DNA from 3 places in the Citrobacter farmeri genome. Region 3 is predicted to be linked to each of the others. Evidence: predicted binding sites of a transcription regulator. Region 3 holds the regulator's gene; each other region holds the start of a gene.
The links. Region 3 encodes Fur, which represses iron uptake genes when iron is present. Its sites were predicted from a motif close to ATAATAATGAGAACNACTATCAA; they were not measured.
Positions count from the first base shown of each region.

Region 1: exbB (tol-pal system-associated acyl-CoA thioesterase) is a predicted target of Fur. The motif match lies at 1,784-1,806, and genes of this name have one in related genera.
Region 2: feoA (ferrous iron transporter A) is a predicted target of Fur. The motif match lies at 1,296-1,318, and genes of this name have one in related genera.

Region 1 covers NZ_CP077291.1:4,035,985-4,039,268, reverse strand. Annotated here, with positions in the region: gene yghB (DedA family general envelope maintenance protein YghB) at 1-291, opposite strand, end outside; gene metC (cystathionine beta-lyase) at 431-1,618, opposite strand; gene exbB (tol-pal system-associated acyl-CoA thioesterase) at 1,868-2,602, shown strand; gene exbD (TonB system transport protein ExbD) at 2,609-3,034, shown strand; gene I6L53_RS18885 (hypothetical protein) at 3,099-3,284, opposite strand, start outside.
Region 2 covers NZ_CP077291.1:4,443,502-4,446,785, reverse strand. Annotated here, with positions in the region: gene feoB (Fe(2+) transporter permease subunit FeoB) at 1-938, opposite strand, end outside; gene feoA (ferrous iron transporter A) at 957-1,184, opposite strand; gene I6L53_RS21055 (Tex family protein) at 1,561-3,284, opposite strand, start outside.
Region 3 covers NZ_CP077291.1:3,231,461-3,234,744, forward strand. Annotated here, with positions in the region: gene ybfE (LexA regulated protein) at 61-354, shown strand; gene fldA (flavodoxin FldA) at 504-1,034, shown strand; gene fur (ferric iron uptake transcriptional regulator) at 1,315-1,761, shown strand; gene tcuR (tricarballylate utilization LysR family transcriptional regulator TcuR) at 1,893-2,819, shown strand; gene tcuA (FAD-dependent tricarballylate dehydrogenase TcuA) at 2,917-3,284, shown strand, end outside.

The DNA of each region.
Region 1 (3,284 bases), 800 kb from region 3:
TCGCGTATTACCCAGCCAGCGTCCCTGAATATAGCTAAGCCAACAACCCAGGCTGGCTGCTGTCGTCAGGATCACCAGGGTAGGGATAAAGCTCATGACGCCCTGCGCGACTAATGCGCCCGCTAATAGCAACAGGCTATCACCGGGTAAAAATGAGGCCGGTAACAGGCCATTCTCTAAAAACAGCGTGGCGAACATCACAAAGTAGACGACGCTAACAACATGTGGGTCCGCCAGCGCGGCAAAATCATGTTGCCAGAGCGCAGCGATAATATCTTGAATGACAGCCATGGACTTTCCTGTGGAACAGCGTTTACGCCTTAATGAACTTATTGTACTCCTGAACAGGCCCGAATGACTTGATCCCGGGCGCAACAAATGCAGACAATTTCTCTCGACGTGTCTGCATAGCTGTCCATTAGCGTCAATCTTACACGAGGCGGGAAAATCCGGCGGCTAAATCCGCAATCAGATCGTCAACATTTTCTAAACCAATGTGAAGACGGATCAGTGTGCCGCTGAAATCCACTCCCCCTTCCGGGCGAATTTCTGCAATCTGTTCAGGCTGATTGGCCAGAATCAGCGACTCAAACCCACCCCACGAATAGGCCATGCTGAAGAGACTGAAGTGATCCAGATAAGCGGACAGCTCGTCATTATTCAGCTTTTTATTCAGCACAAACGAGAACAGACCGCTGCTGCCCGTAAAGTCTCGTTTCCAGAATTCGTGTCCCTTACTGCCCGGTAACGCCGGATGGTTAACCCGTGCGACCTGCGGATGGGCTGCAAGCCATTCGGCAATCTTCAGACTGCTTTCATGATGCTGGCGCAGACGAACGCCCAGCGTGCGCAGCCCGCGGCTGGTCATATAGGCCGTATCAGCATCGACCATTTGCCCCATCAGATAGGCATTCTCCCGCAGTTGATCCCAGCAGCGGGCGTTTGAAACGGCGGTGCCGACCATCGCATCGGAGTGACCAATCAGGTACTTGGTTCCGGCCTGAATCGAGATATCAATACCGAAATCGAGGGCTTTAAACAGGATGCCTGCCGCCCAGGTATTATCGATCATAATGATGGCGTCCGGCGCAACGCGTCTGACGGCGGCGACAATTGCTGGTACATCGTGAACTTCCATGGTCACGGAACCCGGAGATTCGAGGAAAACGACTTTGGTGTTGGGTTGAAGATGCTTAACGATATCGGCGCCGATCAGCGGATCGAACCAGCCGGTGGTCACCCCCAGTTTGCCGAGGATTTTGGTGCAGAAATCCTGGCTCGGCTCATAGGCTGTGTTAGTCATCAGCACGTGGTCGCCCTGCTCGACAAAGGCCAGAATAGTGTTGGCGACGGCTGCGGCACCGCAGGGGAAGAGCGCGCAGCCAGCGCCGCCTTCAAGCTCGCACATTGCTTCCTGCAGCGAGAAATGGGTCAACGTGCCGCGACGGCCGTAAAAGAGTTCACCTTTAGCGCGGTTGCGGGTGGCGTGCTTTTTGGCTTCTACGGTTTCAAAAACCAGCGAAGAAGCGCGCTGAATCACACTATTCACCGAGCCCAGCGTGTATTTTTTACTGCGCCCTGCGCTGACCAGTCTGGTGTCCAGTTGTTTATCTGCCATGTTGGGTTTCCTGTTTTTATACGTCTGGATGTCTAAACTACCACGAATGACAAAATGCGCATCCCGGGGAACAGGATAAAGCACAATATTTTATCAAAATCGCTTCCCGTGACGTTTTACTGCGTAAGCGCAAGGAAAAGAAACCAAAGGTGCGGCACTATGTAAATAGTAATGAGAACGACTATCAATTCGACGTCGTTTTGATATTATTACGCTCAGAATTTGTGATTTGCGTCCTGGAGATACAGAGTGGGTAATAATTTGATGCAGACGGATCTTTCCGTCTGGGGTATGTATCAGCACGCCGATATCGTGGTTAAGTGCGTGATGATTGGTCTGATTCTGGCGTCAGTGGTCACCTGGGCTATCTTCTTCAGTAAGAGCGTTGAGTTCTTCTCCCAGAAGCGTCGGCTTAAGCGCGAACAGCAGTTGTTGGCGGAAGCCCGCTCTCTGGATCAGGCAAGCGATATCGCAGCAAATTTTGGTGCCAAAAGCTTAAGCACCCAATTACTTAATGAAGCGCAGAACGAACTGGAACTGTCTCAGGGCAGTGAGGACAACGAAGGGATTAAAGAGCGTACCGGTTTTCGTCTGGAGCGTCGCGTTGCGGCGGCGGGACGTCATATGGGGCGCGGAAATGGCTATCTGGCAACCATCGGGGCGATTTCACCGTTTGTTGGTTTGTTCGGCACGGTCTGGGGCATCATGAACAGCTTCATCGGGATTGCACAAACGCAGACCACTAACCTTGCCGTAGTCGCGCCGGGTATCGCGGAAGCTCTGTTAGCGACGGCCATCGGTCTGGTTGCCGCTATCCCTGCCGTGGTGATTTATAACATCTTTGCCCGTCAGATTGGCGGTCTTAAAGCGATGCTGGGCGATGTGGCAGCACAGGTGTTGTTACTACAAAGCCGCGACCTGGATCTGGATGCAAGCGCATCTGCCCATCCGGTACGTACCGCGCAGAAATTACGTGTAGGGTAATGTTTCATGGCAATGCGTCTTAATGAAAATCTGGACGATAACGGTGAAATGCATGAGATCAACGTGACGCCGTTTATCGACGTCATGCTGGTACTGCTGATCATCTTTATGGTGGCTGCGCCGCTGGCGACAGTGGATGTGAAGGTAAACCTGCCCGCCTCCTCGAGTACGCCGCAACCGCGCCCGGAAAAACCCGTTTATCTGTCGGTCAAAGCAGACAACAGCATGTTTATTGGTAACGATCCGGTGACGGACGAGACCATGGTGGCAGAACTGAACGCACTGACTGAAGGGAAGAAAGACACCACGATCTTCTTCCGTGCGGATAAAACCGTCGACTATGAAACGCTGATGAAGGTGATGGACACGCTGCATCAAGCGGGTTATCTGAAGATTGGTCTGGTTGGCGAAGAGGTCGCGAAAGCAAAATAATCGTTGTCGCCTCGGGTACGATGAGAGGAAAGGTCGGGTAAGGCGTGATTGCTACCCGGCTTTTTTATTGCCTGTCGCTCCGGGCCTGTACCAGACGTTCATTGAGCGCGACGGTGGTGATCGTGATTGTGCGGTAGTTCCCTTCGGCAAGTTTGCGTATCAGGCGCAGCGTGGCCGTCTCACGAGCCAGAAAATGCTGCCAGGTGCTTTCCAGCCGCGCCATGATTTTGTCACGCAGCGCCGGGTTCTG
Region 2 (3,284 bases), 1.2 Mb from region 3:
CCGGCATCAAAAATCGGGGCCAACGCGCCGCCAATGTTTATGGCGAGCAGGAACATCAGGTACATCACAAACAGGAAAATAGGCAGACCCAGAAAACGGTTGAGGATGATTTTGTCCACTGCCGTCGTAAAGCGGCTGGGCTCTGCCGTCAGGGTGTTGCTTACCACGTCGCAGATCGCCGCAATGCACTGGTAACGCGCATCGGCGATATGTAGCGCCGGATCGTCCATCTCATCACTCAGATGCGCCAGAGAAATCTCCAACTGCGCCGCGGCGTCACCAGCGTATGCCCGGCTATAGATATCCCCTTCCAGCATTTGCAGGCCGAGCCAGCGACGCTGTTGTGCTGGCATCTCTTTTGCCATTGCGTTCGCCAGTCTATCGGCCTCACGCAGCAACGGCTGGGCGTAATGCACCAGTTCGACGTTTTCATTTTCGCTGTGGCGGTCAATCGCCAGCTTCAGCGCTTCAATACCGCGTCCGCGAGTGGAAACCAGCGGGACAACCGGGCAGCCAAGACGGGCTGAAAGGGCATCGATATCAATCCGGATTTGCTGTTTTTCCGCAATGTCGAGCATGTTGAGTGCGACAATGCAGGGAATGCCCAGCTCAAGCAGTTGTAGCGTCAGATAGAGATTACGTTCAAGGTTTGAGGCATCCACCACGTTAATTAACAGGTCGGCGTCGCCGCTCAGAATATAGTGGCAGGCAATCTGTTCATCCAGAGAGGTTTGTGAAGAGATGGTGGTGAGCGAATACGTGCCGGGCAGATCGACCAGCGTGACCTGATGATCCGTGGTTGAAAATTGCCCCTCTTTACGTTCCACCGTGACCCCGGCCCAGTTGCCTACGCGTTGTCGGGCGCCGGTCAGTTGGTTAAACAGCGTCGTCTTGCCGGAATTTGGATTACCAATTAAGCCAATGGTTAATTTTTTCATCGTTATAGACTCACTGTATTAACAGGAAACCGCTTCCAGTTCTAATAATGCCAGGTCTTTTTTACGCAATACCAGGCTAACGCGGCGTGTTTCAATATGAACAGGATCGCCTAAGGGGGCGACGCGCACTACGTTAAATGAGGACCCCGGAAGCATGCCGAGGGAGAGCAGTTTCTGACGGTATGCAGGGCTTATTTCACGGGCAAAGCCGGTAATTTTCCACGCAGTATCTGGAGCAAATTGCATAAGAGCCTACTTGTTTCTCACTCACTGGATGTTTACCTCATGGGGCAAAGTGGCGCGGCATGAGACCAGATGATTAGCCAACGAAGGAAAGACTAAATATTCTACAATACAATGATAATGAGAATGGTTTTTATCTTCAACCGATTAAATGTGACGGAATGTTGGTTTGAATAATAATCTGCGCCATTTTTGATATGGCTCAAAAATAATAACCGCCAGGTGAAATGATTTGAATTTTTAATAAATTAACGTTGTTAATGTTTAATTAAGGTTTCATCTGTTAACGAGGTGAAAAATACAGTGGGGATGGTGAGAGAGAACAGTGACAATATGCCGGATACGATGTTTCCATCGCTATCCGGCACATAATCCAAACTTAACGTTTTTTACCCATTGCTGCCGCCAGCGCATCCATCATCGCGCTGTTGCCAGCGGGCTGCGCTTCACGGCTACGCGGTTTTGCCACTTTTGCTGCCGGACGGTCGTTTCCGCCGCCGCCACGACGGGAATTGGTTTCACCCGGCTGTTCGTCCAGGCGCATCGTCAGGGCAATACGCTTACGCTGCAGGTCAACTTCCAGCACTTTCACCTTCACGATATCGCCAGCTTTCACCACGGTATGCGGATCTTCGACGAACTTGTTCGATAGCGATGAGATATGGACCAGGCCATCCTGGTGAACGCCGATATCCACAAACGCGCCAAAGTTGGTGACGTTGGTGACCGCGCCTTCGAGAATCATCCCCGGCTGCAGATCGTTCATGGTCTCCACACCATCGGCAAACTGCGCGGTTTTGAACTCCGGACGCGGATCGCGCCCTGGTTTCTCCAGTTCTTTAATGATGTCGCTGACGGTTGGGACACCAAACTTGTCGTCGGTGAAATCGACGGCTTTCAGATTGCGCAGTTCGCTGCTGTTACCCATCAGGTCTTTCAGGGCCTGTTGAGTTGCCGCCAGAATGCGCTCCACGACCGGATACGCTTCCGGGTGAACCGTGGAAGCATCGAGCGGGTTATCCCCATGGTTAATACGCAAGAAACCTGCGCACTGCTCGAAGGCCTTCGGTCCCAGACGACTGACTTTCAACAGTTGCTGACGATTCTGGAACTGGCCGTTCTCATCGCGCCAGGTCACGATATTCTGCGCCATCATGCGGGTCAGACCGGCCACGCGGGTTAACAGCGGAACCGATGCCGTGTTCAGGTCGACGCCGACGGCGTTTACACAGTCTTCCACCACTGCATCCAGCTTGCGGGCTAACTGCGTCTGGCTGACATCATGCTGATATTGACCAACCCCGATCGATTTCGGATCGATTTTCACCAGCTCAGCGAGGGGATCCTGCAGACGACGCGCAATAGATACCGCGCCACGCAGCGAGACGTCGAGATCCGGGAACTCCTGGGCCGCCAGTTCTGACGCGGAATAGACTGACGCGCCGGCTTCGCTGACGATCACTTTCTGCGCCGTCACTTTCGGGAACTGTTTCTGTACGTCGAGGAAGAAGCGCTCGGTTTCGCGTGAGGCGGTGCCGTTACCAATTGCCACCAGTTCCACGTTGTACTTTTCGCATAATGCCGCTACCACCACGGCCGCTTTCGCCGCCTGACCGGTGTGAGGATAGATGGTATCGGTGGCGACCAGTTTACCGGTGCCATCCACTACCGCGACTTTTACCCCGGTTCGCAGACCCGGATCGAGACCCATGGTGGCGCGCAGACCTGCCGGTGCCGCCATCAGCAGGTCGTGCAGGTTGCGGGCAAATACGTTAATCGCTTCGTCTTCTGCACGTTCGCGAACGGTTCCCATCAGCTCCGTTTCGAGATGCATCAACACCTTGATGCGCCACGTCCAGCTCACCACGCCTTTACGCCAACTATCAGCCGGCGCGTTGTTCAGACGCAGACCGAGGTGATCCATGATGATCTGTTCGCAGTGGCTCTCTTTCGGCGGCTCATCGAATTGCGGGTCGGCGTTCAGCGAAAGCTGCAACACACCTTCATTACGACCGCGGAACATGGCCAGCGCGCGGTGAGAAGGTACGGATGCAATTGGCTCGTGATGATCGAAGTAGTCGCGGAATTTCGCGCCTTCTTCTT
Region 3 (3,284 bases):
TGGCGCGCTATCCATCCGGGCAGAGGCCTGGCTGATTGTTTCCCCGAAGTCACCAAAATCATGGCCAAAGAACAAACGGACCGTACGACACTAGATCTGTTCGCGCACGAGCGTCGCCCGGGACGACCGAAAACCAATCCGCTTTCGCGCGATGAACAACTGCGCATTAACAAGCGTAACCAGCTAAAACGCGACAAAGTTCGTGGTCTTAAGCGTGTCGAGCTCAAACTCAACGCGGAAGCCGTTGACGCGCTAAATGAGCTGGCGGAATCCCGGGAGATAAGCCGCAGCGAACTGATTGAAGAGATACTGATGGCCCAACTGGCGGCGCTACGCGGTCAGAATCTCGCCTGAAATCATCCCATCCCCCACTTTCGTGTAGCATGGAGTGCACTCGTATGCGTTTGCTATTTCCGCATACCTGACTGTTCTGCTATGATTGCCGTTATCTGTGGGCAATTCGCCACCACCATTTCAATAAGTTTCAAGAGGTTACTTTACTCATGGCAATCACTGGCATCTTTTTCGGCAGCGACACCGGGAATACCGAAAATATCGCAAAAATGATTCAAAAACAGCTTGGTAAAGACGTTGCCGATGTACATGACATTGCAAAAAGCAGCAAGGAAGATCTCGAAGGCTATGACATTCTGCTGCTCGGTATCCCAACCTGGTACTACGGTGAAGCGCAGTGCGACTGGGACGACTTCTTCCCAACCCTCGAAGACATTGATTTTAACGGCAAACTGGTTGCCCTGTTTGGCTGTGGCGATCAGGAAGATTATGCCGAATACTTCTGCGACGCGTTAGGCACGATCCGCGATATCATTGAGCCGCGCGGCGCAACCATCGTGGGTCACTGGCCGACCGCAGGCTATCATTTTGAAGCGTCCAAAGGTCTGGCTGATGACGACCATTTTGTCGGTCTGGCGATTGACGAAGACCGTCAGCCGGAACTGACCGCTGAGCGCGTGGAAAAATGGGTGAAGCAGATTTCTGAAGAACTGCACCTGGACGAGATCATCAACGCCTGATGTACGGCGGCGCAGACAACGTTTGCGCCGCATCAATAGACAGAACCAATCAAAATAATTGCTACAAATTTGTAACTTTCTTGCCCATCCCTGTACAATGTGCGGGAGTTTTTAGGTGGCGCTCTCATTTCCAGGCAATACCGACTATTTATTAACATTTGCCAGAGGCTTGCAGTTTTCATTTAGACACGGCAGTCCTATAATGAAACGCATTATCTCGAGTGCAATTTCTGTCACTTCTTGTATGAAGTGAATCGTTTAGCAACAGGACAGATTCCGCATGACTGACAACAATACCGCATTAAAGAAGGCTGGCCTGAAAGTAACGCTTCCTCGTTTAAAGATTCTGGAAGTTCTTCAGGGACCGGAAAACCATCACGTCAGTGCGGAAGATTTATATAAACGACTGATCGACATGGGTGAAGAAATTGGTCTGGCGACCGTGTATCGCGTGCTGAACCAGTTTGATGACGCCGGGATCGTTACCCGCCACAATTTTGAAGGTGGTAAATCCGTTTTCGAGCTGACGCAGCAGCATCATCACGATCACCTTATTTGCCTCGATTGCGGCAAAGTGATCGAATTCAGTGATGATTCTATTGAAGCCCGCCAGCGTGAAATCGCGGCGAAGCATGGCATTCGTCTGACGAATCACAGCCTTTATCTGTACGGCCACTGCGCTGAAGGCGATTGTCGTGAAGATGAACACGCGCACGACGCGAAATAATGTGTATTATTCTGAAAAGCCAACCATCCGGTTGGCTTTTTTTATGCGTGTCATTCCCCATTCTGTGCTTTGCTTCTGACAGCATGTTGCTTTAATGTAAAATCTCACCCTGCCCTGTCCGGAGAATTGAAATGGAACTTCGCCAGCTACGTTACTTTGTCCGTATAGTGGAAACCGGCAGTATGGGCAGCGCGGCGCTCGATCTCGACATCGGCGTCTCAGCACTCAGCCAGCAGATGACGCGACTGGAAAACGAACTCGCGATTCGTCTGTTGCAGCGAACCTCGCGTGGCGTAACGCCAACCAACGCCGGTCTGGCTTTTTATTCACAGGCACAGCTGGCGCTACGTCACGCTGATGATGCGATTCTGGCGGCGCGAGATGCGCGTCTGTCCGGTCATGTCAGCGTCGGTATGGCCCCCAGCACCGCCTCCATCCTCGGAATGCCGTTTATTCATGCCATGCGGGAACATTACGCCGACGTACGCTTGCATGTGGTGGAAAGCCTCTCCGGCAACCTGGAGCGGATGATCAACACCCGTCAGATTGATCTGGCCGTCGTTTTTCAGAAAGAGAAGATCCTGCGCTGGAGCGCCAGGCCGGTTCTCGAAGAGCGGCTTTTTCTGATTGGCACGCACGAGCTGCTGGCAGATATTCCGGATGACACCATAACCCCTGCCCAACTGGCGAATATTCCGCTGATCATGCCAAGTCAGGGTCACGGACTGCGCGGCCGACTGGAGGCCATCTGTCAGGAACACGGACTAAAGGTGGATATCGCCACGGAAATTGATGGCCTGGCGTTACTGATGCGTGCCGTTCGCAGCGGACTCGGTGCCACGCTGCAACCCGGCGCTGCCATTTCGCACCTTGAGAGAGCAGCGCTAAGAGTGATCGGTGTCCACAATCCTGTACTCAGCCGCCCCAATTTTCTGGTCAGCCTGTCTGACGATGAACTCACCCCCGCCGGGCTCGCCGCCCGCGTGATGCTCACAAAAGTCATGCGTGAACTTGTAGAAACCGGCAGTTGGCCGGGGGCAACCCTTTACGCTCACTAAACAGGTCTTTAGCTTTTCCTCATAGCGCCCACACAACCCGTGCGTATACATTTCAATTACAAATTTAACAAATAGTTAAATGGTAATGGAGTATACGATGGTGGATGTACTGGTGATTGGCGGCGGTAATGCCGCGTTATGTGCCGCCTTAACCGCCCGCGAGGCAGGAGCCTCCGTGTTGCTGTTAGAGGCTGCGCCACGGGAATGGCGCGGCGGCAATTCTCAACATACGCGCAATTTACGTTGTATGCACGATGCGCCACAGGATGTATTGGTAGAGAGTTATCCCGAAGAGGAGTTCTGGCAGGATCTCTGGCGCGTCACGGAAGGCAATACCGATGAAGCGCTGGCGCGTCTGGTGATCCGTACCTCATCGCAGTGTCGTGACTGGATGCGCCAACACGGTGTTAATTTTCAGCCTCCGCTCTCTGGCGCGCTGCACGTGGCGCGTACTAATGCCTTCTT